Regions from separate parts of the Agrobacterium sp. 5Ca50 genome, predicted to be linked through region 1. Evidence: riboswitches for the same ligand, from Rfam matches in the RefSeq annotation. Region 1 holds a riboswitch; each other region holds the start of a gene.
The links. A riboswitch is a leader RNA that binds a small molecule or an ion and turns the genes downstream of it on or off. The one in region 1 is predicted to bind cobalamin.
Positions count from the first base shown of each region.

Region 2: linked by a shared signal. The riboswitch ahead of ACZ5FM_RS21320 (ABC transporter substrate-binding protein) and the one ahead of bluB (5,6-dimethylbenzimidazole synthase) in region 1 are both predicted to bind cobalamin.
Region 3: linked by a shared signal. The riboswitch ahead of ACZ5FM_RS03100 (CbtB domain-containing protein) and the one ahead of bluB (5,6-dimethylbenzimidazole synthase) in region 1 are both predicted to bind cobalamin.
Region 4: linked by a shared signal. The riboswitch ahead of ACZ5FM_RS16305 (DUF1636 family protein) and the one ahead of bluB (5,6-dimethylbenzimidazole synthase) in region 1 are both predicted to bind cobalamin.

Region 1 is NZ_AP026438.1:1,214,192-1,221,524, forward strand. It holds gene ACZ5FM_RS05780 (NAD+ synthase) at 1-478, shown strand, start outside; gene ACZ5FM_RS05785 (glyoxalase superfamily protein) at 616-993, opposite strand; gene ACZ5FM_RS05790 (TolB family protein) at 1,176-2,006, shown strand; cobalamin riboswitch at 2,047-2,231, shown strand; gene bluB (5,6-dimethylbenzimidazole synthase) at 2,311-2,997, shown strand; gene ACZ5FM_RS05800 (DUF2865 domain-containing protein) at 3,032-4,114, opposite strand; gene ACZ5FM_RS05805 (NADP-dependent malic enzyme) at 4,293-6,602, opposite strand; gene ACZ5FM_RS05810 (UDP-2,3-diacylglucosamine diphosphatase) at 6,802-7,333, shown strand, end outside.
Region 2 is NZ_AP026439.1:831,421-838,753, reverse strand. It holds gene ACZ5FM_RS21345 (cryptochrome/photolyase family protein) at 1-806, shown strand, start outside; gene ACZ5FM_RS21340 (NAD(P)/FAD-dependent oxidoreductase) at 938-2,191, shown strand; gene ACZ5FM_RS21335 (class I SAM-dependent methyltransferase) at 2,195-2,968, opposite strand; gene ACZ5FM_RS21330 (ABC transporter ATP-binding protein) at 2,971-3,735, opposite strand; gene ACZ5FM_RS21325 (FecCD family ABC transporter permease) at 3,732-4,763, opposite strand; gene ACZ5FM_RS21320 (ABC transporter substrate-binding protein) at 4,769-5,788, opposite strand; cobalamin riboswitch at 5,971-6,208, opposite strand; gene ACZ5FM_RS21315 (methyl-accepting chemotaxis protein) at 6,316-7,333, opposite strand, start outside.
Region 3 is NZ_AP026438.1:645,517-652,849, reverse strand. It holds gene dmeF (CDF family Co(II)/Ni(II) efflux transporter DmeF) at 1-540, opposite strand, end outside; gene dmeR (Ni(II)/Co(II)-sensing transcriptional repressor DmeR) at 557-829, opposite strand; gene ACZ5FM_RS03130 (hypothetical protein) at 982-1,479, shown strand; gene ACZ5FM_RS03125 (MerR family transcriptional regulator) at 1,541-1,954, shown strand; gene ACZ5FM_RS03120 (GNAT family N-acetyltransferase) at 2,191-2,679, shown strand; gene ACZ5FM_RS03115 (type 1 glutamine amidotransferase family protein) at 2,711-3,277, shown strand; gene ACZ5FM_RS03110 (hypothetical protein) at 3,284-3,610, opposite strand; gene ACZ5FM_RS03105 (CbtA family protein) at 3,607-4,332, opposite strand; gene ACZ5FM_RS03100 (CbtB domain-containing protein) at 4,344-4,526, opposite strand; cobalamin riboswitch at 4,699-4,955, opposite strand; gene ACZ5FM_RS03095 (methyl-accepting chemotaxis protein) at 5,127-6,893, shown strand; gene ACZ5FM_RS03090 (bifunctional diguanylate cyclase/phosphodiesterase) at 7,008-7,333, opposite strand, start outside.
Region 4 is NZ_AP026438.1:3,395,390-3,402,722, reverse strand. It holds gene cobD (threonine-phosphate decarboxylase CobD) at 43-1,074, opposite strand; gene cbiB (adenosylcobinamide-phosphate synthase CbiB) at 1,073-2,038, shown strand; gene ACZ5FM_RS16315 (cobyric acid synthase) at 2,025-3,482, opposite strand; gene cobO (cob(I)yrinic acid a,c-diamide adenosyltransferase) at 3,494-4,111, opposite strand; cobalamin riboswitch at 4,246-4,458, shown strand; gene ACZ5FM_RS16305 (DUF1636 family protein) at 4,582-5,007, shown strand; gene cobW (cobalamin biosynthesis protein CobW) at 5,004-6,041, shown strand; gene cobN (cobaltochelatase subunit CobN) at 6,045-7,333, shown strand, end outside.

The DNA.
Region 1 (7,333 bases):
GGTGGTGACGACCGGCAACAAGTCCGAGATGTCGGTGGGCTACGCCACGCTTTATGGCGACATGAATGGCGGCTTCAACCCGATCAAGGACCTCTACAAGATGCAGGTCTACGCCATTTCGAAATGGCGTAACGAACATGTGCCGCCAACCGCGCTTGGTCCGTCCGGTGAGGTGATACCGGCGAACATCCTTTCCAAGGCGCCATCGGCCGAACTGCGTCCAAACCAGACTGACCAGGATTCACTGCCACCATATCCGGTGCTGGATGATATCCTAGAATGCCTGGTGGAGCAGGAAATGTCGGTGGATGACATTGTGGCGCGCGGCCATGACGTCACGACCGTACACCGCATCGAGCATCTGCTTTATCTTGCGGAATACAAGCGCCGCCAGTCTGCGCCGGGTGTGAAGATTACCAAGAAGAACTTCGGGCGTGATCGCCGTTACCCGATCACCAACCGGTTCAGAGATCGGTAGAGATAAGAGCGGCGCGGATCAAACCGCGCCGTTTTTGTATGCTGTGTTGCCGTGTATGGCTGCAACACGACTCTCGTCGTCTCTATGCTTGTCACAGAGATCCAGCGGAGCGCGTCGGCGCGACATCATTCCCGTCCCTAAATCACCTGACCGACATCGATGCGGTTGCCATCCGGGTCTTCAAAAACAAAGGCGCGCAGGCCGTAATCCTTGTCCTGCAGACCCTTGATGATGCGCAGGCCATGTTGTTTGCACAGCGTATGCAGGGCATCGACGTCACTCACCATCATGTGAGCAACGTTGAAGGGGGCTGCCTTGTGTGACGGCTGCAGGATCAGATGCAGCTCGGCATTGCCCTGTTTCAGGATCATGAAACCGACGGGATTGCCGTTTTCAAAGACCTTGGTGAAGCCGAGAACACCGACATAGAAGTCATGGGCCTTTTGAATGTCCTTGACGGGAAGCATGGCGGCAATCCGGCCAATACGGATGCCTTGATCGGCGATGGAATTCATCGCAGAACCTCGAACCTGGGAGAAACGGGGCAGGGTAAACGGACGGTGCCGAAACGCTGCTGTTCTCCTTATTTGAATTTGCAGGACGGTGCCTGCGGCACTAGGATCATTATGTGAAGGTGTCGGGCGAGGCAAATGAAATGTCCGCTCAATCCTGTTGATGAGCAATCCCGGGAGGATGCGTGCGCAGTTCCATCGAAATCTACAACATCCGCACCCGTCAGATGCGTGTGGTCTGGCAGACCGAGGCGCTGTTTGAGGCGCCCAACTGGTCGCCGGATGGTCAATATCTGCTGCTCAATGCCGATGGGCTGATCTATCGCTTGTCGCTTTCGGGTGATCCGACACCGCTCAAGGTGGACACCGGTTTTGCGACCCTGTGCAATAACGACCATGGCATTTCGCCTGACGGTTCGCTTTATGCCATTTCCGACAAGGTGGAGTTTGGCAAGAGCGCAATCTACCTGCTGCCGTCGTCCGGCGGCACGCCAAGGCTGATGACGCACAATTTGCCATCCTATTGGCATGGCTGGTCACCGGATGGAAAATCATTCACTTACTGCGGCATTCGTGATCAGGTTTTTGATATATATTCCATGGACATAGAGAGCGAAGTTGAATCACGTCTTACGCATGGTGAGGGCCGTAATGACGGGCCGGATTACTCCGCCGATGGCCAGTGGATCTATTTCAATTCCAGCCGCACCGGGCTGATGCAGATATGGCGTGTGAATACTGATGGCTCATCCGTCGAGCGCGTAACCGACAGTAATTTTGGAGACTGGTTTCCACATCCGTCGCCATCAGGCGACAAGGTGGTGTTCGTGTCCTACGACGCCGATGTCTTTGACCATCCCCGTGACCTCGATGTGCGGGTGCGGTTGATGGATACCGATGGCGGCAATGTCGAGACGCTGTTTGAACTGTTTGGCGGGCAGGGCACCATGAACTCGCCCAACTGGTCTCCTGATGGCGATGAGTTCGCCTATGTCAGGTATTTCCCGGCGACCTGACGCCACATGCACGCGTGCTTGCATTTGCGCGATGTAGCGGACATAAGCACTGCCGTCAGGTGCCTGCACGACGTGCGGGAGAATCGGGAATCCGGTGCAAGACCGGAGCGTGCCCAACGCTGTAAGGCGGACATCTGCTGCACCAATCGCCACTGGATGTTCCGGGAAGGCGGCAGCGGAAGGACGATGCCAAGCCAGAAGACCGGCCCGACATCATAGACCAGCCCGTATGGACGGCGGGATGGTTGTTTGCCTGGTGGGTTCTGCGGGATCTGCCGGCGATAGGCATTGTTGGGGATTAACGATGCAGGACGATCCGTTTTCTGAAGCCCGCCACGCGGCCGGGGCTTTTTCCTGTGATGACAAGGCAGCCGTTTACCGGGCCATTGAGACGCGCCGTGATGTGCGCAATGAGTTTGAAAGCCATCCATTGCCGGATGATCTGGTGCAGCGGCTGCTGGCTGCCGCTCACGCCGCGCCCTCGGTCGGTTTCATGCAGCCGTGGAACTTCACACTGATCAGGGATCAGACGGTGCGTGATGCCGCCTGGCAGGCTTTCGCCCGTGCCAGTGAGGAGGCGGCGCTGCTGTTCGAAGATGACAGGCAGAGCCTTTATCGTAGCCTCAAGCTCGAGGGCATTCGAACCGCGCCCCTCAGCATCTGCGTGACCTGCGATCCGACCCGTGGTGGCACTGTTGTTCTGGGACGCACCCACAATCCACGTATGGATGTCTATTCCACGGTCTGCGCCATCCAAAACCTATGGCTTGCAGCCCGTGCCGAAGGGGTGGGCGTCGGTTGGGTCAGTATCTTCCATGATGCAGACATACGCCGCATTCTCGGCATACCCGACCATATCGAAATCGTTGCCTGGTTATGTCTGGGTTTTGTGACCGAACTCTACCGAGAGCCGGAACTGGCCGTGAAGGGCTGGGCCAAAAGACTGCCGCTGGAAGATCTGGTGTTCCACGATCGGTGGGGCCGTCGCTAAATCTATTGGCGCGTGTGAGGAAAGGCGTCGTGCATCACTGCTGCTGCGGTTGTGCACCTTGCAGAGCCGGATTGTGCAGATCGATCCGGCTGGTTTCCTCGGGCAGAAATTGTGGTCCGACGACCCGAACTTTGCTATCTTTGGGATCATAGTCGCGCTCGGCAGGAGCTGCGGCAACCGGTTGTTCTGCCTGCTTCTTTTCGCCATTCGGCGTCTTGATATCGGTAACGCCGGAATAGGGTTCTGCGGGTTTTGACTGGTTGGCCTCTTCCTGTTTTTTCATCTGGTCGAAATAAGACGCCATGTTGCAGCCGCAGGACGGCGAGCGGGTGTCTGCTGACGTGTTGCGATAGGCAAAGGCGGTCGGCAGATCCTTGTATGGTTTGCCGGTCTCGGCAGAAACCATGTCCGCACTCTCCTGACCTTGCAGGGAGTGGTAATAAAGCTCGGTCTCAGAACCGGGGCACATTTGCTCACAGGTCGCGGCCTGACGGCGAAAATCAAGCGGTGAGGCATTGGACGAAATCGGGAAGAACGCGCCGTCGCACGTGCGTACGCACAGGGTTCTAAGGCCGCCCTGCATTGGCGGTGTGAACACCGGCTGGCGGTTCGGGTCCACCTCGATCATGCCGGGTGGGGCAAATTCCTGGGTCTGATCATTCGGGCTAGCGGCCGCAGACTGCGGGCGCTCGTCAAAGCAGCCATTGGCATCAAGTGCTGCCATGACACGGTCGCGGTCAACGCCGCGATTACGTTGCTGCGCTATCATCTGGTCGCGGCTGACAAGCAGTTCGTCACGCTCCGCCTCGGCGTCATAAAGCGCATCTTCAATCTGGTCGCACAGCTGGGCATTTTCACCACCGTAAACGACAATGCTGCCGCTCGAGCAGCCATAGGCCCTCAGATCATTGCGGATTTTGCGGATGATGATGTTCTGGCGGGTCAAGGCGCTGGCAAAATGGCGCACTTCGGCAGTGTTGCCAATAATCTGGGCCGGTGCGCGCAATTCCTGACGCAGGTCATCACACACCGAGGCGGCAAAGGACACGGCAGGAAAGCTACCGATCAATACCGGCAAAAACAGCATTGTAAAATTGCGCAGTTTCAAAGCTGTCACCTGTATGTTCCGCTTCCGATGTGGTTGCGTTTTCGGCTTCGCGTCTGCGGACATCCAAACAAAAAGGATGGAAAAAGATATGCCGCAAGCGCCTCATTCATCAGATTGTTATCATATAAATGAGGCAGTTGCGGCAATCGGCAATTCAAAACTGCGTTAACGCAGCTTTAGGGCACCATTACGGATGCGAGGCTTCCACGACAGCCAGGGCTGCCATGTTGACCACGCCGCGCGATGTCACGGTTGGCGACAGAATATGTGCGGGCAGGGCGGTGCCGAGCAGGATCGGGCCAACATGCAGCGCATCCGTCATGGTGCGGACCAGACCGAGCGAAATATTCGCCGCGTCAAGGTTCGGGAACACCAGCAGGTTTGCTTCGCCAGACAACGTGCTGTCAGGCATCGCACGCTTGCGCAGGCTTTCCGTCAGGGCAGAACCACCCTGCATTTCGCCGTCGACTTCGAGATCTGGTGCGGTGTCACGAACGATCTGCAAGGCGTCACGCATCTTGCGGGCGCTTTCCGAATCACGCGAACCGAAGTTGGAGTGGCTGATCAGCGCGGCCTTTGGCGTAATACCAAAGCGGCGGATTTCCTGAGCGGCCAGAATGGTGCTTTCAGCAACTTCTTCTGCGGTTGGATTGTAGGTCACAAACGTATCGGTGAAGAAGGTTGCGCCACGCTGCGAGATGATCAGGCTGAGGCCCGAGAATGCACGCACGTCCTTTTTCTTGCCAATGATCTGGTTGACGTCACGCAGGTGACGGTCAAAACGGCCTTCAAGACCGCAGATCAGCGCGTCTGCTTCACCACGCTTGACCGACAGCGCACCAATAACGGTGGTGTTGGTACGAACGATGGTGCGGGCAGCTTCCGGGTTGATACCCATGCGTCCAACCAGCGCGAAGTAATCATCGACATATTCGCGGTAACGTGGATCGTCTTCCGGATTGACCACGGCAAAGTCCGCATGTGGACGAATGCGCAGACCGAAACGCTTGAGGCGGGATTCGATGATCTGTGGACGACCAATCAGGATCGGTACGCCGGTGCCTTCTTCCAGCAGAACCTGGGCTGCACGCAGCACGCGCTCGTCTTCACCTTCCGAGAAGATGATGCGCTTCTTCTCAGCCGATTTCGCAGCGGCAAAGATTGGCTTCATCACAAAGCCGGAGCGCCAGACGAAACGGTTCAACTGGTCTAGATAGGCGTCGAAATCGGTGATCGGACGCGATGCAACGCCGCTGGCTGCCGCCGCACGGGCAACGGCCGGTGCAATGCGCAGGATAAGGCGCGGGTCGAATGGCGATGGAATGAGGTAGGTCGGTCCAAACAGCGGCGTGTCACCGGAATAGGCTTTCGCAGCCACTTCCGAGATTTCTTCACGCGCCAGTTCGGCAATTGCCTTGACGGCCGCCATCTTCATTTCTTCGTTGATAGTGGTTGCACCACAATCCAGCGCGCCGCGGAAAATGTATGGGAAGCAGAGAACGTTGTTCACCTGGTTCGGGAAGTCGGAACGGCCGGTGCAGATCATCGCATCAGGACGGGCTGCACGCGCAACTTCCGGCATGATTTCCGGGTTCGGGTTGGCAAGCGCCAGAATAAGCGGCTTTTCAGCCATCTGTACGAGAAGTTCAGGCTTCAGGACGCCAGCCGCCGACAGGCCGAGGAAGACATCTGCGCCATCGATGGATTCGGCCAGAACGCGCTTGTCGCTCTTCTGGGCGTAGATTTCTTTCCACTCGTCCATCAGGGTATTGCGGCCGTCATAAACGAGGCCTTCAATGTCGTGAACCCAGATGTTTTCCTTCTTGGCGCCCAGCGACACAAGCAGGTTAAGGCAGGCAAGAGCTGCCGCACCGGCGCCTGACGTGACGATCTTGACATTGCCAAGCGACTTGCCGGCCAGTTCCAGACCGTTCATCACGGCGGCAGCCACGATGATCGCGGTGCCATGCTGGTCGTCATGGAAGACAGGAATGTTCATCTTTTCGCGCAGTTGGCGCTCTACTTCGAAACATTCAGGCGCCTTGATGTCTTCAAGGTTGATGCCGCCAAAGGTCGGCTCCAGCGCCGAGATGGTCGAGACCATGTCGTTGATGCCGGGCGCGTCAATTTCGATGTCGAAAACGTCGATGCCGGCGAATTTCTTGAACAGGACGGCTTTACCTTCCATCACTGGCTTGGAGGCCAGCGGACCGATATTGCCGAGGCCAAGAACAGCCGTGCCGTTGGAGATAACCGCCACCAGATTGGCGCGTGCCGTATATTCGGCGGCTGTTTCCGGGTTTTCGTGAATGGCAAGGCAAGGTGCCGCAACACCCGGCGAATAGGCCAGTGCCAGGTCGCGCTGGTTGCCGAGCGGCTTGGTCGGTTGAATTTCAAGTTTGCCGGGGCGCGGATAGCGGTGGAAAAACAGCGCCTGTTCGTCCAGGTCAGCACTTGCTGGTTTTGGTTGAGTTTTGTTTTTATCCTGCGAATTCATTCCTGCACCGCTTTTTTCAAATGTTTTCGTTGGGCTTCTGAATACATCAATCAGCCCCATGGTACAGCCGTTATTTGATTGATTCGTGTCAAAATGAGTGTGGGTGAAGAGGGTTTTGCGGCAGAAAATAGTCCTTTGTCATGATGCTGAAACACGACTCTGGTTCTGGAGTATGTAGTTTGATTGCCAAGACAGGGGGATGAATTCCGTGGCCCGGCAAATGGAAACCAGACATTTCAGAACCTTATTTATCTCGGACGTGCACCTTGGCTCCAAGGCTGCCAAAACCGACTACCTCCTAGATTTCTTGCGTCATCATGATGCTGACACAATTATTCTGGTGGGAGACATCATTGACGGCTGGCGTTTGCGCCGCAACTGGTACTGGCCGCAAGGCTGCAATGATGTTGTACAGAAACTGCTGCGCAAGGCGCGCAAGGGTGCCCGTATCATCTATATTCCCGGCAACCATGATGAGTTCCTCAGAGAGTTTCCCGGGTCGCACTTCGGCGGTATCGAAGTCGCCGAACGCATGGTGCATGAAGCGGCAGACGGCAAGAAATACCTGATCATCCACGGCGATGAGTTTGACGTGGTCGTGCGCAATGCCCGTCTGCTCGCTTACCTCGGTGACTGGGCCTATGACGCAGCAATTGCCATCAATGTGATATTGGCAGCCGTTCGTCGCCGTATCGGCCTGCCATACTGGTCGTTCTCGGCCTGGGCAAAGC
Region 2 (7,333 bases), on a different replicon from region 1:
ACGACTTTCTTGATGAGATCGTGAAGTCATATGCCGAAAGCCGCGACGTTCCCGGCAAGCTGGGAACGTCCAAGCTCTCACCCTATTTGCGATTTGGCGAAGTCAGCGTCCGACAGCTTTGGCACAGTGCTCTTCATTACAGCGAGCAACACCCTTCCGTCTCGTCGGGCGTCGAAAAATTTCTCTCCGAGCTGATCTGGAGAGACTTCCATTACCACCAGCTCTACCACCGCAAGGATATTGCGCGTTACGACATGCGCGACGCCATCGCCCATATCGAATGGCAGGAGGACAAAAAAGCGCTCAGCGCCTGGACAAAAGGACAGACGGGCTTCCCAATCGTCGACGCGGGCATGCGGCAATTATGGGCAACCGGATGGATGCACAATCGCGTCCGCATGCTGGTTGCCTCCCTACTCACCAAAAACCTGCTCATCGATTGGCGACATGGTGAAGAGTGGTTCTGGGATACGCTGGTGGATGGCGACATTGCCAGTAATCCCGGCAGCTGGCAGTGGGTTGCCGGTTGTGGCATGGATGCTGCCCCTTACTTTCGCGTATTCAATCCCGTTGTCCAGGGCGAACGGTTCGATGCTGCGGGCGATTACGTCCGTGAATGGGTTCCTGAACTGGCCGACATGCCGAACAAATGGATACACAAACCGTTTGAAGCACCAGACACCGTACTGGAAAAAGCCGGTGTAGTACTGGGTAAAACCTATCCGAAACCTATTGTTGATTTGAAAAGCTCATCGCGTCGTGCACGCAACAGTAAAAAGGGCGAAGAAGACGATCTCTTCGCCTGACACTCAAGGCTTTGCGTCATCCAATCATAGAAGACGTTTTATGTCGACAGTATGTATTGCATCATGTTAGTGCTTGCCAAAAGCACTCCCTCCGTGGTTGGGAAGAGTGACAAAATCGGCGGGAGCGTTTTATGAGCGATCAGGAAAAACACGATGTGCTTGTGGTCGGCACAGGCATTATCGGAGTGATGTCGGCACTTTATCTGCAATCACAAGGTCGTTCTGTAACCCTTTTGGAACGTGGAGAAATTGCACGCGGCGCAAGCTCCGGAAATGCCGGCATTCTGGCGTTCCCCGAAATCATTCCCATTCCTGCGCCGGGTCTCATGAAAAAGGCGCCGCGTTGGCTTTTCGATCCGCTGGGCCCGTTAAGCGTTCCACCATCCTATGCCCTGAAGGTTGCTCCCTGGCTGTGGCGTTTCTGGCGCGCGAGCTCCGAATCCGCCTTCCGGCACGGCCTAAAAACCCAGATCTCGATGATGAAACTGTCTGCCGCGGAGATGGAAGTGATCCGCGCGATGCCCGAACTCTCCGGTTTCTTTACCAACACCGGAACGCTTGATCTTTACGACAGTGAAGCAAGCTTCAATGCCGCTGCTGCCGATTGGGCGGAAAAGGAAAAAGCCGGTTTTGTCTTCAACCGTGTTGGGCGCGCTGAGATCGACGAATTGCAGCCGGGTCTGGCACCACAATTCCAGCACGCCATGTTTACACCTGGCGGCCTGCAGGTCTCCGAGCCATACGAATTCACCAAGGCGATTGCTGAACTGGTCATCGCACGAGGCGGCAAGCTGATTGAGGGCGAAGCGCTACGTCTTGAGCCCCGTGGCGACGAGGCGCGCGTGACCTTGACGGGCGGCAAAACAGTCGACGCGGCAAAGGTGGTCGTCGCCGGTGGCGCATGGTCAAAGAACCTTGGTGCCAGCCTTGGCGAAAACCTGCCGCTTGAGACAGAACGTGGTTACAACACAACCCTGCCCGACCAGTCTTTCAAGTTGACCCGCCAGCTCTATTTCAATGACCACGCCTTTGTCGTGACGCCGCTCTCCACCGGTATTCGAGTGGGTGGTGCCGTCGAACTGGGCGGTCTGTCACTGCCGCCGAATTACCGACGCTCCGAAGCACTTTTGGGAAAAGCTGCAAAGTTTCTGCCCGGTCTGAAAACCGAAGGCGGCAAACAGTGGATGGGTTTCCGCCCATCCATGCCAGATTGCCTGCCGGTTATCGGCGCCTCCAAGGTAAGCCCCGCCATCATCTATGCCTTCGGGCACGGGCATCTTGGCCTGACGCAGTCGGCGGCAACGGGCAAACTCGTCAGCGATCTCGTTGCCGGACGAGACCCGTCAATTTCCATCGATCCATTCCGGGCCGGCCGCTTTGGTTAAACATCACGGCTTTGTCGCGGTCAGAATAAACCGTCGATAAAGCCGTGTTCTCAAACGATCACACAATTTCGCCTGCTTACGCTGCGCCACCGCAATCGGCTCATGCGAGTGCAGGCGAATATCTGAAAACCTGGCGCCCTTCAGCAGTGGAATGATGCGTTCAGGACGAAGCCCGTCCCCGAACGGCAGTTGCTCCATGATGTGTTTATGTTTGGCGCTTTGAGCACTGTCGTAATGTGGATCGGGCGGGGAAAACCGACCAAGAAGCGCAATCAGCTTTGACGCGATGCGACCAACCAGCGTCAATTGTGCCCAGTCCCCGTGAAAAACCAGCAAACGGCCACCGGACTTCAATACACGGTGCCATTCCTGAAACGCCTGTTCAGGCTGCGTCAACGTCCAGACCAGATGACGGCACACGATGGCATCATAGATGTCGTCAGGCTCCATCGTGTTTTCGGCATCAGCAAGCACAAAACGCAGACCAGGTTTTCCCACATGTTTGCGCCGCGCAACTGACAACATGGCCTCGGAGAAATCGAGGGCCGTCACGTCATGACCAATGTCGTGAATAAGCCGTGTCACCTCGCCCGTGCCGCAGGCCAGTTCCAGCACGGATAATGGATGTTCCCCCAGAGCGTCGCGCACTGGCTGCTGCCACGCGTCAAATTCCGGTCCGGGTGGAATGCGATGGCCAAATACCAGATCGAATGTTTCCGACCGTTTCGACCAGTAATCCCTGATATCGTCCTTGAGATGGAAGTTGTCGATGCTCATGATCAAGCCGTCTTATACTGGATATGGCAACGGCCATGGTAAGATGATCGCTCGATACGCGCACTAACTCCAAAAACGTCACGAATGAGCGTTTCCGTCAGCACCTCTTCTGGCGGCCCGAAAGCCACGATCTCCCCTGCATGCATGACCGCAAGATTATCGCAGAACATCGCTGCAAGATTGAGATCATGCAAGGCGACGATACACGTTACTGGCAACCGGGACACCAGCGCCAGAATGTCCAGCTGGTGCTGAATATCGAGGTGGTTGGTTGGTTCATCCAACAGAAGCTGTGACGGCGTTTGCGCCAATGCCCGGGCAATATGAACCCGCTGCTTTTCACCACCAGACAGCGTATGCCAAAGCCTAGACGCTTTATCCAGCATGCCGACATGTCTCAGCGCATCCTGTACGGCGGCCTCATCTTCCGATCTCCACATTGAAATCGGGCTGCGATGCGGTGTTCGTCCAAGCTTGACGACATCGATCACATGGACCTGGATTTCCGTCGTTGCCTGTTGTTCGACAAAGGCCGTACTTTTGGCAATCTGGGCCTGAGAAAGGGTCGCTATGTCCTCGCCGCCAAGCGTAATTACGCCGCTCTGGACTTTGCGGATACGGCAGATGAGCCGCAGCAAACTGGATTTTCCCGAACCATTTGGCCCAAGCAGGCCAAGCGTCGTGCCGGGTGCAGCGTCGAGAGTTACTCCATTGACAATAAGACTGCCGCCTGAGGCCCAGTGAACTTTTTCCAGCGAAATACTCATGCGGCCCTCCGTGCCCGGTAGAGAATAAAGGCAAAAGCGGGCGCGCCAAACAATGCCGTTACCACGCCGATGGGCAGGATTTGCTGTGGGATGATGATACGTGACACGATATCGGCTGCCACCATGAATATGGCACCGATCATCGCAGACACAGGCAAAAGACGCTGATGTCCGGAGCCAGCAATGAACCGTGCGGCATGGGGAATGACCAACCCGACAAATCCGATACAGCCAACGATGCTGACGACGGTTGCCGTCATCAATGCCGTCACGCCAAGCAGAGTTATGCGTACACGACGAACGGGAATACCAAGTCCGGCGGCGGTATCTGTACCGAACATGAAAGCATCCAATGCCCGGGCATGGGCCGCACAAAACACAAAACCCAACAATGCAACGGGTGCAGCGAGATAAACGTCCGGCCAGCGCACACCGGACAGGCTACCGAGCAACCAGAACATCACACCACGCGCCTGTTCTGCATTTGCAGATGTGGTGACGATATAGGATGTCAGCGCATTAAAGAGCTGCGAACCGGCCACGCCGGCAAGAATGATACGGTCGCTGCTGCCACCAGCGCCGGCCGCAAGCAGTGACACGAGAAGAAACGCTACGACGGCGCCCAGAAATGCGCCCGTAGACAGTGTCAAAACACCGTAACCGATGCCCAGAACCATAATACAAACGGCACCGGTTGAGGCACCTGCGGAAATGCCCAGCACGAAAGGTTCAGCAAGAGGGTTGCGCAGCAATGCTTGCAGGATCACACCACAGAGCGCCAGCGCAGCCCCTGCACTTGCCGCAACCAAGGCGCGGCTCAGACGATAGTCCCAGATAACGCCTTCATGGATGCGGCTGATTTCAAACGGCATTCCAAAGGCGCGTTTCATAACGGCCTTAGCCGTCGTATCGAGCGGAATGGAAATTTCGCCGATCGACACGGCAAGACTTATCATGAAGCCGAGAAGCATCAGAAAAAAGACGGTGGCTGCCAAAGGCAGCCACCATGCTGAACGACGTGCAGACATTTCTGTCACTTGGAAATCCCGAGCGCCTGGATACCCTTTGCCAGGATTTCAATGCCATCAATCGTACGAATGGTCGGGTTCATGGACTGTGCATCCATCATGACGAAATGTTTGTTCTTAACGGCATCCATGTGGCTGGTGACCGGATCATTTTCCAGGAAGTCAATCTTGACCGCAGGATCATCGGCTGCATAACGGCGACGATCCATGGTAGCGATCACGACAACAGCAGGGTTGGATTCGGCAATGGTTTCCCACCCGACCAGCGGCCATTCTTCTTCCGTGCTCACGACATTTTTTGCACCAAGCGTTTTCAGAATATAGGCCGGAGCACTGTTTTTACCGGCAATATAGGCGTCGCCCTTCACTTCCTTGCTGGAGAACCAGAAAACAACAGGAAGATTGGCCGACGATGCGTTGCCGATCGACGCGACGGCTGCGGCCTCACGTGCCCTCAGATCGGCGACCAGTTTTTCGCCCCGTTCTTTGATATCGAAAATATCGGAGAGTTCGCTGATCTGCTGATAGATCAGATCCATCGTGAAAAGCTCTTTGCGTACGCCATCGCCACCATCGGCATTGATCTTGGCCACGCAGTCTGCAGGAGAAACATAGGTATTGATGCCAAGTGAACCGAATTGTTCGCGTTTGCCCACAGAACCCTGCGTGCCGACGTGCCATTCGAACTCCGCAGCAACCAGATCAGGCTCTTTGCCGACAACCGATTCAAAGCTGGGGTCATTGTCTGCAAGGCGCGGAATTTGCGCATTGACGCCTTCATATTCTTTCAAAACCGGCCCAACCCAAACAGCGGTACCGGCAATCTTGTCTGCCAAGCCAAGGGAAAACAGGATTTCGGTCATGCCCTGTCCGATCGAAACGATCTTTGCTGGTGCTTTTTCGAACGTAATCGACTGACCGCAATTGGTTACCGTCAACGGATATTGGGTCGCCGCATGGGCACTACCAGAGAACCCGGCAACTAAAACGGTTACAGCACTGAGAGTTTTTATGATGGCACGCATGGAAGCCTTCCGATTGGAAATATTTGAAATGCAGTTGAGATTACGGGAATGAATTGCCCGGTTTGTGCAGCGTTTAGAAAAACGACGCGCGGTTAACCCAACAATGCAATGAACGGAGGCAACAAATGCATATGTTATGTAATAACATGACTATTCCTTTCCGGACAACCCCGCCCGGTGCGTTGGATTAACAAATAACGGCAGGTCTCCTGGCTCACGAATTCACGCCGTTCATCTGCCTTCCCGTGCACTCAGCGGCACAGTGGCATGGTGTAAGAGCTACACCACAAGGATGAGCGGCAATCCGCTTACAGTTGCGGGGGCAGCCATGGCATTGTTTCTTCAACAGAAACGCACCATGTTCCCTATTAATCCCCTCCAGGTACAACCCTTTGGAGAACCGTCGGATGCCACTTATGGCCAAGGGGCAGACAAGGTCAAGGCTATTGCGACAGACCGAACAAAAGAAAACCGCCGCCCCAGAGATTGAGGCAACGGCATTTTTCATTCTCAAAAATCTTGGAGGCTCAGAATTCTGTCCAGTCCGCTTCCTTGGCTGTAGTCGCAGCGGCAGATGAACCGCCACCGAAGGCGCTCGCCAACTTATTGCCCAGTGCACGTGCTGGAGAAGCAATCGGCCTGGACTTTGTCGATGCTGCCACCGGTGCCGGTGCAGCAGGTCGCGAAACCGAAGCGGCGGCGCGAGGAGCAGCAGGCCTTGCGAAACCAGCCATACCGCCGGTGCCTGTCAGTCTGAACTGGCCGAGCAGCGAGTTGAGGGACGTGGCTTCCGTTGCAAGACCATGGCTTGCCGCCGTTGTTTCTTCGACCATGGCAGCGTTCTGTTGCGTGCCCTGATCCATGGTGTTGACGGCGGTGTTGATTTCCTGAAGACCAACCGACTGTTCGCGGGTTGCCTCAGCAATCGCGTGAACATGCTGGTTGATTTCCTGAACCTGAGAAACGATCGCGTCCAGCGCCTTGCCTGTCTGGTCGACAAGGTGAACCCCGGTTTCGACATGCGATGTCGAGGCAGTGATCAACGACTTGATTTCCTTTGCGGCATTCGCGGAACGCTGGGCAAGTTCACGAACTTCCTGCGCCACAACAGCAAAACCCTTACCAGCTTCACCGGCGCGCGCCGCTTCGACACCCGCGTTCAGAGCAAGCAGGTTGGTCTGGAAGGCGATGTCATCGATAACACCGATGATGTTACCGATTTCGCTGGAGGATTTTTCGATCTGCTCCATGGCGGTGACGGCTTCACGCACCACTTCACCAGACTTTTCTGCTTCCTGACGGGTACGGGAAACCAGGTGGCGTGCCTCTTCTGCGCGCTTGGCGGAATCTTTGACCGTCGTGGTGATTTCTTCCAGAGCGGCGGCTGTCTCTTCAACAGAAGCAGCCTGCTGCTCTGTGCGGCGGGAAAGGTCGTCAGCCGAGGAGCGGATTTCATTAGCACCAGCATCGATGGCGCGGGCATTTGTACCAACGCTCTGCATCGCCAGATCAAGCTTTTCTGCTGAATGGTTGAAGTTCTGACGC
Region 3 (7,333 bases), 570 kb from region 1:
CGACGCGTGAGCGTGATGGTCGTGACCGGCGTGATCATGATGATCATCATGTCCGTGGTCATGACCATGGTGCGAATGATCGTCCTTCAGCAACCAGGCACTGACCAGATTGACGCCAAGTCCCAGCACAGCAACGAGAATGGCCTGGTTGAAATCAATCTCGACCGGCGCCACCAGGCGGACCACACTTTCCCAGGCAATCAGCAGCGCCACCAGCGCCAGGATGACCGCACTGGCAAATCCTGCGAGATCACCGAACTTGCCGGTGCCGAAGGAGTACCGGGGGTCGCGGGCATATTTGCGGGCAAACATGTAAGCCAGTGCCGAAATCAGCATTGCGCCGGCATGAGTGGACATGTGCCAGCCATCGGCTGTGAGCGCCATCGATCCGTAAATCGTACCGGCGGCAATTTCCGCTACCATCATTACACTTGTCAGCGCGATTACCATCCACACACGGCGCTCGTTCCGCTCGTGGTCGCGGCCCAGAAACACGTGCTCATGTCGTGCATTGTCCGCAAAGTTTCCATCAACAGCCATGGCCGTTACCTTTCGCTCATCGAATATAGGTTTTGAGGACCTGCGCCAGTTCATCGGCGGCCTTTTCACGCTCAGCATGGCTTTCCGCATGCACAACATGTTCATGCAGATGGTCGTGCATGATCTCGCCCGTCAGTCCGGACAGTGCGCCGCGCACTGAGGCCAACAGTTGCAAGATTTCGCCGCAGGGCTTCTCTGCCTCCAACCCACGCTCGACCGCCTCCATCTGCCCCTTGAGACGACGAACACGAGCCAGCAGCTTTTCCTTGTCACGAACGGTGTGAGACATGAGGTGCTCCTAGATATAATATAGGGGGGTATACTATAACTCTGTGAAACTAAAAAGGCGCACTTCGAAGTGCAGAACCATGCCGACGCAGCCCTCGCGAATGTTTCGGCTCGTAGATGTTGGTCATCACGGTTCCCGAAGGAAGAATCACAATGACGACCATTTCAAATATGGAAAGTTATTATCCGATGCGTTCGAGAATACGGGACGCGAAAAGCGAAGACAGCTTCTCGCCGGTTACATCGGGAGCAACATTCACACCAGACGAGGAAAAATCCGGTTCGCGTGGCCGCGAGGATGCCGCAAGCAGCGTCAATAGCTACGCGTCTCTCGCATCTTCCCTTTGGGACATCGAACAACTCCAGTCTGAAGCCACCACCATGTCAGGCGATGCAGTTGATACATCATCCAGTGATCGTCTTTTGGCCGAATTGCAGGAATGGTCACAATTGACGCCGGGCGAAATGATCCGCGCCAAACTACTGGAACAACTGGGTCTTTCCGAAGAAGAATTTGCCGCTCTGCCAGCAGACGAACGTCTGGCCATTGAGGAAAAGATCAAAGCGGCAATCAAGCAATCGCTTGATGTCGATAATACCCAATCCGGCAACAGCGATGCTGAACAGTCGCTCGAGGTGGACGCTGTTTGACATTGAAATATCCCGCGAAAAACCTTAGGTCTTCTAGAGCTATAGGTTTGAGGAGCGGGACATGCTTTCCATCGGTGATCTTTCCAAGCGAACGGGAGTCAAGGTTCCGACCATCCGTTATTATGAACAGATGGGGCTGATTGAGGCGGCAGAGCGATCCGAAGGCAATCAGCGCCGGTATGAAAAGGCCGATCTGGAACGGCTGGCCTTTATTCGTCATGCACGCGATCTCGGTCTCAACATTGATGCCATCCGTGAGTTGATCCGCCTCAGCCACCATCGGCAACAGCCCTGTGAGGGTGCTGACAGGATCGCAGCTGATCATCTCGTCGCCGTGCGCGAGAAAATTGCCAAGCTGAAAAAACTGGAGCAGGAACTGGAGCGGATCGTCTCGCATTGCGACGGACATTCCATAGAAGATTGCTATGTCATTCGGGCGCTTTCGGACCATAAGCTGTGCGAAAGTGAGCATTAATTTCAGTCGGCCTTACTGAAACGAAACATCTGCAAAAATCCCGATTGACAATCTTGTGATTCAGGAGCATCTAGTCGCCCATGATCAACAATCGCGCACCAATCTCCTGCACGTATTTTTGGGCCTACCTGTAAAGGGCGGCTCGACAGATCATAATGTCAACAAGCCGCCGTCAGGCGGCTTTGTTGTTTTTCAAACGTCCTGATGGCACCTCAAAAAACCCGAAGGACCGAAAAATGACCGAAGACAGTGCCATTACCCTTCCACGCCCCGCCGTTGTAACCATTCGTGGCGCACGCAAGGCTGACCTGCCACAGCTCAACGAAATGATCGCTTTGCTTGCCAAACATCACGGCGACGCATCGGTGATGACGCCGGAAAAGCTGGAACTCGACCTGTTCAGCCCTATTCCGTGGATTACCGCACTTGTTGCCGAAGCTGGCGACGAGTTGATCGGCTACGCCATTCTCGTTCCGCTCTACAGAGCGCAGGAAGCGCGGCGCGGCATGGAACTGCACCACCTCTACGTCCGTGACGGTCATCGCGGTCACGGTACTGGCCAGCATCTGGTATCGCGTGCACGCGATGTCGCCAAGCGTTGCGGCTGCGACTACCTTTCCGTCAGCGCCGCCACCGGTAATGTTGCTGCACATCGTTTCTACGAAAACATGGACTTCACACCGCGTCCGGTCACCGGCATGCGCTACATGCAGGCTATTGCGTAACGTTGGATTGCTGTCAGCAAGGACAAAGACAATGACCCGTATTGCAATTGCATTGACGCCCGAGTTCGCCGATTGGGAAAGCGCCCTGTTCAGTGCGGTGGCGCGCAGCTATCTGGGTGCCGAGATCATCATTGCGTCACCGGATGGTTCGCCCGTAACGTCAATGGGTGGCCTGAAAGTCATGCCCGATGTGGCCTATGGTGCACTTGATCCGGCCTTGATCGATGCACTGATTGTTCCCGGTGGCCTGAGTTGGGAGCGTGGCAGCGCGCCGGACTTCACGGAAATGGTGCAGCGGTTCCGGCGGGAGGGACGTGTGGTCGCCGGCATTTGCGCGGCCGCCAGCATGCTGGCCGGCACCGGCATTTTGAATGACGTTGCCCATACTGGCAACTCACTTGCCTCACACCGCGCCTATCCAGCCTATTCGGGTGCCGATTATTATCGCGACCAGCCCCAGGCGGTGCGCGACCAAGGCGTTATCACGGCAGCGGGAACCGCGCCGGTCAGTTTTACCACCGAGATCCTCAAGGCGCTTGACCTGTGGGGACCGGAAGCAGAATCAGAAATCAAGGCGTTTGCTGCCGAGCACCGCTGAGATAACTCAGCTGGCAACATCGCGGTCGAGAACCCGGCAAACACGCTGTGGACCCGACGCGATATCGTTACCCAATGCGCGACGAATATCCCGACTGTTCAGATGAAGGCTTTTATCCGCCGCCAGATTTTGTCGCTTGATCTTGTCGAGGGCGGCGGCTTCAAACGCAGCCTGATGCTCGGCAAAACAGGCAAGGCAGGCCTCGCTATCCGGTGATGCACCAAGCAATGCCTTGAAAGCAAGGCGGTGCACGGCGCAAGGCCCGCCATGCCCGGTAACAGAAAAGCGCAGCGCATCAAGCGCCACGCTCCATTCGGCAGAACCGGTGTTCACTTGGCCGCTTCAAAGCGCTTGAGGAGCGTGCCGCTCAAGGCACCTAGCAACACCCAGAAAACAAAGCTGGTGAGTGTGGCAAGGATGATGAAACGACGCTCCAGTGGCAGTGGTGCCAAAGCATGTTCGCCTTCCGGCGGCAACGGCGCACCAATGACATGCGGCGCAGCGATCAGCACGATGGCGAGAACCGCAGCCCATGGCTCACGACGGAAAGCCAAAAGCGCTAAACCACCTGCTGTTGCTACCGCAGTGCCAATCCACCAGGCCTGACGCGCGGCCAGTTCACCAGCCGGGCTTCCCGGCAATTCAGGCGGCAGACCGACCATCGGTGCCAGAGCCACGGCCGCAAAGCCGCCAAGCCCCCAGAACAGACCTTCACGCCAGCCAATATTGCTGCCCCGCAGTGAGATGAGGCCGGTCAGAACCAGTGCATAACCGATTGCCGTCAGAATATTGGCAGCAGCCGTGTAGGCATTCCGCTCAAAACCATCCGCCGGTCCCCAGGCTTCTTCGTCATGAGCGTGGCCAGCAGACGCAGCCGCTTCACCGGTTGCCGGTGCTGCGTCATGATTATGCCCGGCCTCACCGCCAGCCGATTCGAATGTCTCGGCATGCAGGATCAACGGTGTGGTGCCGACATATTGCATGAGGCTGACGGCAAGTCCGCAGATCAGCCCCACCAAAACGGATGTAAAAACGATATTACGAAAAGACGACATGCCGCTCTCCCTCAGTGGCAGGGAAAGGCGTTGACATGGCGCGTATCATGCGCGGCATTATGCACGGCCTCGATATGCGAAAAGCCGACAAAACCGATGATGAACAGGCCGCAGAACACGGCCAGAAGCGACTGGACTGCGCTGGCAGATTTGACAGATACCGCCTGCGTGGCGGCGTTGTTTTGGACAGACATGGTGAACCCTCTCGCTCAATGCATACGCAGTCTCAAAAACGGAACCGGCAGCGTATGCAATGGACACGCGGATCCGCAATCGACATCCGTCACCACGGGGAAGCACACGAAGAAAGAGGAAACCGCCGAAGCATTTCCGCAAAACCGCGCAAATTCCGGACACCCCGCCGGCATGGACACTCTCGCGATGGCAGGTCTCCTGGCTCACGGGTCGTAACCTGAAAACACCTTCCCGGTCTGTCTGTTTTTTCGCATCGATAGTGCAAAATCACTATGATTTCATATCGATGCGCCAGACCAGTGGCTCTTTGTTTTCAGGCTCTCCGTTCACAGTTGCGGGGGCAGCCACGAATGAGGACAATTCCCTATCGTGTTCCCTTTTCATCCCGCCGGAAAACCCGGCAAGGAACCATCACATCTTTGTTATCCGGCGCGGCACGGTTTGAGTCAATGGGCGACGTTTCAATCGGGCAATCAGTGTCGCTGCGTGACAAGGTGATTGTACCGTTAGAGCTGAAAATGCGGAAATCTAATCAAAGTTTTAACTAAAATTTGCCAGTGAATAGTTATAGACATTAACCAAGTTTGACAGGTGGAGTTATGGGGTTTGATCGCATTTTCAGCACGGAAGCCGCGGCTATCCTGTCTGCATTCAGCCGATCGCAGGCCATCATATCTTTTACACCCGACGGCATGGTGCTCGACGCCAACGAAAATTTCTGCGCGACGCTCGGTTACCGACTCGATGAGATCAAAGGCCGTCATCACAGAATGTTCATGCGCGCAGAAGACGCTGCCGCAGCAGACTACACGACGTTCTGGAAGGGCCTCGCTTCCGGCCAGTATGAGCAACGCCAGTTCCGCCGCCTGACGAAGAGCGGTGAAGAAATCTGGATCCAGGCCAGCTATAACCCGATTATCCGCGGCGGCAAGGTAGTCAAGGTGGTGAAGATCGCCACCGACATTACTGCCGCCAAGCAGGAGAGCGTGGAAAGCAAGGGCAAGATTTCCGCGCTGTCGCGCGCACAGGCCGTCATCGAGTTCAAGCCGGATGGCACGATCCTGACCGCCAATGAAAACTTCTGCTCGGCGCTGGGTTACAGCCTCCAAGAGATCAAGGGACGCCACCACAAGATGTTCTGTGAGGCCGACTATGTTGCCTCCAATGAATATGCCGGGTTCTGGCCACGTCTGGCTGCCGGTGAATTTTATGCCGACGAGTTCAAGCGCATTACCAAGGATGGCAGTGCCATCTTCATTCAGGCGACCTACAACCCAATCCTCAATGATGAAGGCAAGGTCATCAAGGTTGTGAAGTTTGCCACCGACGTCTCTGGTCGCGTACGGGCACTTCAGGAAGTGGGCGCTGGTCTCGAACGTCTGGCGGAATGCAATATTCGTCTGACAATCGACGACCCCTTCGTTCCTGAATTCGACCACCTGCGACACGACTTCAACCAGTCGCTGGCAAAGTTCCAGGAAACCCTTGAGCAGGTGCTGACCGAAACGGCCATGCTGTCCAGTAAAAGCGGCGAGATGCGCGCCAGTGCGAGTGGCATTGCCACCCGCTCCGAGCAGCAGGCGGCTGCTCTCGAGGAAACTTCCGCAGCCCTTGAGCAGATTACCGAAACGGTTCGCGAATCCACGGGCCGCACAGCCGAGGCCCGCAAGCTGGTTCAGGACGCGCGCATTGCAGCTGTCGATTCCGTGCAGGTAGTTGATGCAACGGTTGATGCCATGGCGCGCATTGAAACCGCATCACGCGAGATTTCCAAGATCATTGGCGTCATCGATGAAATCGCCTTCCAGACCAATTTGCTTGCCCTCAACGCCGGTGTTGAGGCTGCCCGCGCCGGTGAAGCAGGCAAAGGTTTTGCGGTCGTCGCGCAGGAGGTGCGTGAGCTTGCCCAGCGTTCAGCCTCCGCCGCCAAGGAAATATCCGGCCTGATCAAGAACTCGACCAATGAGGTCAATGAAGGCGTCAGACTGGTTGGCAAGACAGGTGATGCACTCAAGAACATTCAGGGCTTTGTGCAAAGCATCGAAAGCAATGTCGAGGCCATCGCGATTGGCTCCTCTGAACAATCCACGAAGCTGTCAGAGATCAATTCGGCAATCGGCTCACTCGATCAGATGACCCAGCAGAATGCAGCGATGGTCAGCAGCATGAGCGCCATTTCCGAAGCATTGGCCGAAGGTGCAGGTGAACTTGAACATCTCGTCAAGCGCTTCAAGCTTAACCGCCGCAAATGGCAGCGTGAGCCGGGCTCGGATGCGTCCAAGCTTGGACCCGAAGATCGCGGTTACGGGAAAAACACCATCTACCAGCCAAAGTCCGCCACCAAGGGACTGGCCAAGGCGTCGTAACAACAAAGGCAAGGATTGCTCCTTGCCTTTGTTCATCCGTCCGTACATCATTGATATTGCGGAATTTTGGACTGCCCGTTTCTCACGAGACGGGCAGTCGTTTTTGGTATCAACTCACACAGCTTTGCCGATACCAAAAAGAAGAGGCGTGGAAGCAGACAGCTGTTCGCGTGTTGCGGGGCGACCGAATAGGAAGCCTTGAACTTCGTCGCATCCTTCCGACAAAAGCACCTGCAACTGTTCGCGAGTCTCGACACCTTCAGCCAGCACCGCCACATCGAGGCTTTTGCCGAGTGCAACAATCGCCCGGACGAAAGCCTTGGACTGTCGGCTTTCCAGTTCATGTACGAAGCTCTTGTCGAGCTTGATCTTGTCGAACGGGAAGGAACGCAGTGTTTCAAGCGACGAATAACCGGTGCCGAAGTCATCAATCGCAATGG
Region 4 (7,333 bases), 1.5 Mb from region 1:
ATTAAGCCAAAAAAATCCCCGGTTCTGACCGGGGATTTTTTATTACACGCCTTTCAAGGCATCACGAAGCCGCTGCCATTCTTCCTGGCGTCCCGGCAGTCCGAAACGCAAATCTTGCGGTCTCTCTTCAAAGGCGCGCACCAGAATGCCATGTTCGCCAAGATGGCTGAAAATCTTGCCTGCATTTTCATGGCGGACCAGCCGGAAGAGATTGGTGCCACCTGATACCGTCAGGCCGGCAGCGTACAGCACCTCATCCAGTCGTTCTGACTTTTGCCGAAGGTGCAGACGCATATCCACCTGCCAATGCTTGTCGTTCAGTGCTTCCGTGGCAATGTGGAGCGCGGGACCAGAAATGGCCCAGGGACCGAGACGGTTTTCCAACAGGCCAACGGTCTGCGCTGTTGTCACTGCAAAGCCAAGTCTTAAACCTGCCATGCCGTAAAACTTGCCGAATGAGCGCAATACAACAATACCGCCCTGATCGACATCACCGCACAGGCTTTCATAACCGTCGCCAGCGTCACCAAATGCTTCATCGACAATCAGCGTGCCACCTTTTACCTTCAGTGCTGTGGCCAGCGCTAAAAGGTCTGATTTCGAGATGACGCGACCGGTCGGATTATTTGGATTGACGACGATGGCGAGGTCAGCCGTTGAAAGCGTCGCAAAGTCATCCGTCTCGATCACCTCAAACCCATTCAATCGTGCAGCGCGGGCATGTTCGGCATAGGTAGGTGACAGAATAACAGCTTTTGGTTTGGCCGATTTTTTTGCCAGCTCAGAAACCAGCGGCAGCAAGATCTGCGTGCCCGGTGCCGCCGCAACGTGGGCAGCAGAGCGCGCCCCATAGGCGCGTGCAGCGCGTTCTCTAAGTATCTCTGCCAATGCTGGTTCTGGCAGGCGCGAAAAAGCCTCTGCCGGAATGGGCGAATGTGGATAGGAAATTGGATTGATGCCGGTCGAAAGATCGATCCAGGGGGCTGGCGCCTGTGGAAACAGGCTACGGGCGCGGGCAAGATTTCCACCGTGCAGGATCACAGGCTCAATCTTTTCTGCTATTGGACTGTCCATGTTTTTCGCTCTCGCCTTCCTGTCGCTGCTGATCGAACGGTTCACCGGTTATCCGAACTGGCTTTTTGCCCGTATCGGGCACCCCGTGACATGGGTTGGTTCGTTTATTGCGCTCCTCGATAAAAAATGGAACCGGGAGAGTGACGATTTTGCAAAACGAAAAGTCATGGGTATGACGGCGTTGATTGTTTTGCTGGTGGTGACCATTTTTCTGGCATCGCTGGTGCAGTCCGTTTTGTTTCTTCTGCCCCTTGGCCTTTTGTTTGTGGCGATCGTTTGCGCTGCATTGCCCGCGCAGAAAAGCCTTGAGCAGCATGTCGAGGCGGTTGCAATCGCACTTGAGACCGAAGGGTTGGAAGGTGGTCGCAAAGCCGTTTCGATGATTGTCGGCCGTGACCCGGAGCAGCTTGATGAAGCCGCTGTATGCCGGGCAGCGATTGAAAGTCTGGCTGAAAATTTTTCCGATGGCATCGTTGCCCCCGCTTTCTGGATCGGCATGTTGGGTTTGCCCGGTGGTGCAGCCTATAAGGCTATCAACACGGCAGACAGCATGATCGGCCACCGCAACAAGCGTTATGAAGCCTTTGGCAAGGCATCAGCCAAGCTGGATGACCTGGTCAATCTGCCAGCCTCACGTCTGACTGGTTATCTGTTTGTTGTTGCTGCCGTGTTCGTAAAGGACGCGTCTCCCAAGCGTGCGCTGAATGCCATCAAACGTGATGCGCATCATCATCGCTCTCCCAACGCTGGATGGCCGGAAGCGGCACTTGCCGGTGCTTTGGGCTACGCGCTTGCTGGCCCGCGTTCCTATGATGGCCAGATGATTGAGGCACGTTTTATGGGCAGAGGTGGACGTCGTGACTTGACGGCCGCCGACATTCGTCGCGCCTTGAAGCTGACACGGATCGCCGATGGATTGCTGATTGCGCTGTTTGGTTGTCTAGTTCTTGTTATCGGGCGATAGCCAAAAGTCTGTCCAGATCGAGATGAGTTTCCATATGGGCCGCCAATCGATCAAGGACTTCATCAACCTGCTGTTCGTAATTGAGTGCCGAACTGCTGCCACCTAACCGCTCCAGCCACACGCCTCTTTGTCGATCATCGGCAAAAAGACCGTGGATGTAGGTGCCGAGAACACGCCCCGCCGGTGAAATCGCCCCTTCAATGTGATCATCGACAGATGAAAACGGTCGGTCGCAGTCTTTACCAGTGGTAATGCCGACGTGCATTTCATAGCCGGAGAATGAAGTACCGTCGAAACTTGAACCGGTCACCGAGGCGAGGCGCTTATCGCCTGTCAAAACGGTGTCGGCGTCAAGCAGGCCCAAACCCTCGACCGTGGCTGGCGGTCCTTCGATGCCCTTTGGGTCGGCGATCGTGTTGCCCAGCATCTGATAGCCGCCACACAGGCCCAGCACATAACCGCCGCGTCTGACGTGAGACTTGATATCGATATCAAGCCCGGACTTTTTCAGCACTTCCAGATCAGCAATTGTCGACTTTGATCCGCACAGGAGAACCAGCGCGCAATCGGCTGGAATGGTCTGTCCGGGTCTCACCCTGACAAGTTCGACAGTCTCTTCCATGTCGAGAGGATCGAGATCATCAAAATTGGAAATATGCGGCAGGATCGGCACTGCAATACGGATTTTTGCGCCGGGCTTTTGTGTGGCGGGCCCACTCAGGCCAAGCGCGTCTTCGGCCGGTAGCTGTTGCGCCTCGGCAAAGTGAGGCAGAAGGCCTATGCTGCGCCATCCGGTTTTGTCGGCAATGATCCGCATTCCATTGTCGAACAGTGTTGGATCGCCGCGGAAACGGTTGACGATAAATCCCTCGATCATCGCCGCATCATCCAGGTCCAGAACCGTTTTGGTGCCAACCAGGCTGGCGATAACGCCTCCTCGGTCAATATCGCCGATCAGAATGACGGGTGCATCGGCGGCACGGGCAAATCCCATATTGGCAATATCATTGGCGCGCAGATTGACTTCGGAGGCACTGCCAGCACCTTCGACCAGCACCAGATCAGCTTGTGACTTAAGACGTTCCAAACTCTCTAACACATGCGGCATCAGACCTGCCTTCATATGCTGGTAATCGGCAGCCTTAGCATTACCAATGACCTTTCCCTGCACAACCACCTGCGCACCGGTTTCGCTTTGCGGCTTCAACAGCACCGGGTTCATGTGAACAGATAGAGGAACGCCGGCAGCGCGCGCCTGTAGCGCCTGGGCGCGGCCAATTTCACCGCCGTCAGCGGTCACAGCAGCATTGTTGGACATGTTTTGAGGTTTGAATGGCAGCACCGACAAGCCACGTTTGACAAAGGCGCGGGCAAGGCCTGCGACCATAAGCGATTTGCCGACATCAGAGCCGGTGCCCTGAAACATCAGAACGCGTGCTGCCATGTGGTTTTATCCTAAAACTCGATACCGGCCTGGGCTTTGACGCCAGCCTTGAAGTGATGCTTCACCAGCGTCATCTCAGTCACCATATCAGCAGCATCGATCAAAGGCTGCTTGGCGTTACGGCCGGTGACGACAACATGCAAATCGGGGCTACGGTTCTGCAATGTCTCGATCACGTCGTTCAGGTCAAGATATTCGTAGCGGAGAGCAATGTTCAACTCGTCGAGGACAAGAAGTCCGATCGTTTTGTCCTCCATAAGCGTCTTTGCTTCCGCCCATGCCTTGGCGGCTGCGGCGACATCGCGTTTCAGATCTTGAGTGTCCCACGTGAAACCTTCGCCCATGGTGCGCCATTCGACGCGGTCTCCGAACAGAGTCAAGGCTTGTTGTTCACCGGTCGCCCAAGCGCCCTTTATGAACTGCACGACACCGACGCGGCGGCCATTGCCAAGCATGCGCAGCGCCAGACCGAAGGCCGCGGTAGACTTGCCTTTACCCGGTCCGGTATTGACGATCAAAAGCCCTTTTTCGACCGTTTTTTCCGCGACTTCGGCATCCTGGACGGCTTTGCGATTGACCATTTTTTGGCGGTGACGCTCGGCCTCAGTCTCGGTAATCTCGCGGGTCATGGCGGTATTCCTGTCATTGCTATGTCTAAAAACGCTTATCTGCTATTTGCGAAGCGGCAACTATAGCCAATTTGCCTCACCCGGCAATGCTGGCGGCATGTGGGCTTTGCATTGACCGCAGCAGCGGTTGCGCCTAAGTGTAAATCACTGACGGTCTTTTTCCGGCAACGGGAAAAGCTAAGAGGGAACACGGTTCCGCCCCGATTTGACGGGCCACTCCGTGGCTGCCCCCGCAACTGTAAGCGGTCAGCCCACGCCGAAACGCCACTGGACATATGTTCGGGAAGGCGGCGACACGGGCGCCATAAGCCGCAAGCCAGGAGACCTGCCGTTTCAGGAAAATACGTCTGTCGGGCGGGGTGCTCCGGTCAGTCGAACCGATCGAATATCTGGCTCTCATCGCGATGAATTGCCGTTTTCGATAACCGCACCCCATGATTTTTTTGAAGGCGCGGAAAGCGAATACGGATTTGGATATTACGGCAACGTCACCCTGCCTTGACGGTAAAACACAAAACGGCACCGCTGATGGTGTCGTTGTATTTGTCTGCCGAAACTGTCGCAGCGAGGACGATCCGAATGCCGATCCCCGACCCGGCGCGCTTTTGTCATCTGCCGCTATCGCGAAGGCCCAGGATGTTGGCATCGAGGTACGTAGCGTCAATTGTCTTGCCAATTGCAAGCGTGGTTTGAGCGCCAGTATTCGCAGTGTTGATGGCTGGTCCTATATTTTTGGCGGCCTTGCACAAGACGATGCTGACGACCTGCTGATCGGCGCGCAATTGCTTGCCAGTGCGCCGGACGGTCTTATGCCTTGGCGCGGACGTCCCGACAGTTTGAAACGCGGCATGATTGCCCGTATTCCACCATTTGATTACACAGAGGAAAAATCATGAGCAATTCGCTGGACCGTGTCCCTTGCACCATCGTCACCGGTTTTCTGGGTGCTGGAAAAACCACGCTTCTGCGTGGTCTTCTGGAAAAACTGGAAGGCAAGCGTCTTGCGATTATCGTCAATGAGTTTGGCGATGTTGGCATTGATGGCGAAATCCTCAAGGGCTGCGGTATCGAAAGCTGCCCGGAAGAAAATATCGTTGAACTGGCAAATGGCTGCATTTGCTGCACGGTTGCCGATGATTTTCAGCCAGCGATCGAGCAGATCCTCAGCCGTCAGCCGAAGGTGGAGCATATTTTGATCGAAACTTCCGGCCTTGCCCTGCCGAAGCCTCTGGTGCAGGCGTTCCAGTGGCCGGCAATCAAAAGCCGCGTCACGGTGGATGCTGTTATCGCTGTTGCCGACGGTGCTGCACTTGCAGAAGGCATGGTCTCGCATGATCTGGATGCTCTTGCTGCCCAGCGTGCCAATGACGAGGCGCTTGACCATGATGATCCAGTTGAAGAAGTGTTCGAAGACCAGATTGCCTGCGCTGACCTTATCGTCCTGACCAAGGGCGATCTGCTGGATGCCGAAGGTCTGGAACGCGCCAAGGCGCATATTGGCGAACATCTGCCCAAGGCTGCAAAGATCGTTGTAGCGTCCAATGGCGCCATTGATCCCGCTGTCCTGATCGGTCTTGGTCTTGCTGTGGAAGACGACATTGAAAATCGCCATACCCATCACGATGAGGAAGAAGACCACGATCACGACGAGTTCGACAGCTTCGTTGTGGAATTGTCCGCGGTAAGTGACCCTGAAGCTCTGGCGTCCCGTATCGCTGAAACAGCCGCTGCGGAAAACGTGCTGCGCATCAAGGGATTTGTCGAGGTTTCCGCCAAGCCTATGCGCCTGCAGGTGCAGGCAGTAGGTTCGCGCGTCAATCATTACTTTGACCGCCCTTGGGCAGCAGGCGAAACCCGCCGCAGCCGTCTGGTGGTTATTGGTGAAAAGGGTATCGATCGCGCAAAAATCGAAAAGATGCTTGCGGCCTGATCCATGCATATTCTCGCCACCACATCTTCGTCTCTCGACGACCTGATCGAGCCGGTTGATCTCAACCAGCCACAGGCGGATGTGGTGGTGTTATCTTTTTCTAGCAGCGATCTGGCAGGTCTGGAGCGCGGTTGGACGCAGGCATGTGCTGGCTCCCTCTCGCTCGTCTCTGCCAACCTGTCCGAACTTCGCCATCCCATGTCTGTCGATCTCTGGATTGAGAAGACGGCGGAAAAGGCGAAACTGATCCTTATCCGGATTCTCGGCGGTGCAGATCGTTGGCGTTACGGTGTCGATCAGCTTGGTTTGATGGCTAGGCGACGTGGCATCAAACTGGTCCTTTTGCCCGGTGAATGCAGTGAACGGGACGAAAAGCTGGAAGCGGCATCGACTGTTGATGCTTCTACTCTTTCGGCAATCCTGTCATTTTTCCGCGAAGGCGGCGCTGTCAATATGGCGCGGCTTTCGACCGGTCTAACGGCCCTTTCCAAGGGTCAAGCATGGCCAGAGATCGTACCAGACCCGTTGCCAAAGGCCGGCTTCTACCGACCCGGTGAGGGGTTTGTCGATCTTGAGCGAGCATTGGATGGCTTTGCTCCCGATGCACCTGTCTTGCCAATGTTGTTTTACCGCTCGATGTTGCTGGCGGCGGATATCGCGCCTGTCGATGCGTTGTTTGCGGCTTTGGAAAGGCGTGGGTTTGCGCCATTGCCGATTTTCGTCAGCGGCCTGAAGGACGCTGAGGCAATTCGGTTTCTAGAGGAGAAGCTGCCTCTGTTGGAACCTGCAGCGATCATCGCTGCGACTGCTTTTGCAAGCCACACCGACGATGTTGGCGATACGCTTTTCGACCGATTGGGCGTTCCGGTTTTTCAGGTCATCATGGCGACAACACGTCATGATGGTTGGGTCGACAATATGCGCGGTCTCAACCCGTCTGATCTTGCCATGCATGTGGTGCTGCCAGAGCTGGACGGGCGCATTCTGGCTGGGGCCATCTCGTTCAAGCAGCTTGATCCGCAGGGTGGGCAAGGGCTGGTAAACGTCACTGAGGCTGATCGCGTCGAGCAGGTTGCTGCACGCGTCCAAGCTTTTCTTCGGCTCAAGAGTGCAGAACCATCTGATCGACGCCTCCTCATTCTGATGCCGGACTATCCCGGTGCCGCACCGGGCCGAACCGGATATGCTGTTGGTCTGGATGTGCCACAGAGCGTGCTGGAGATGATGCGTGACCTGCGTGATGCTGGTTACCGCGTTGAAAACATCCCTGAAACCGCACGCGGTTTGCTGGA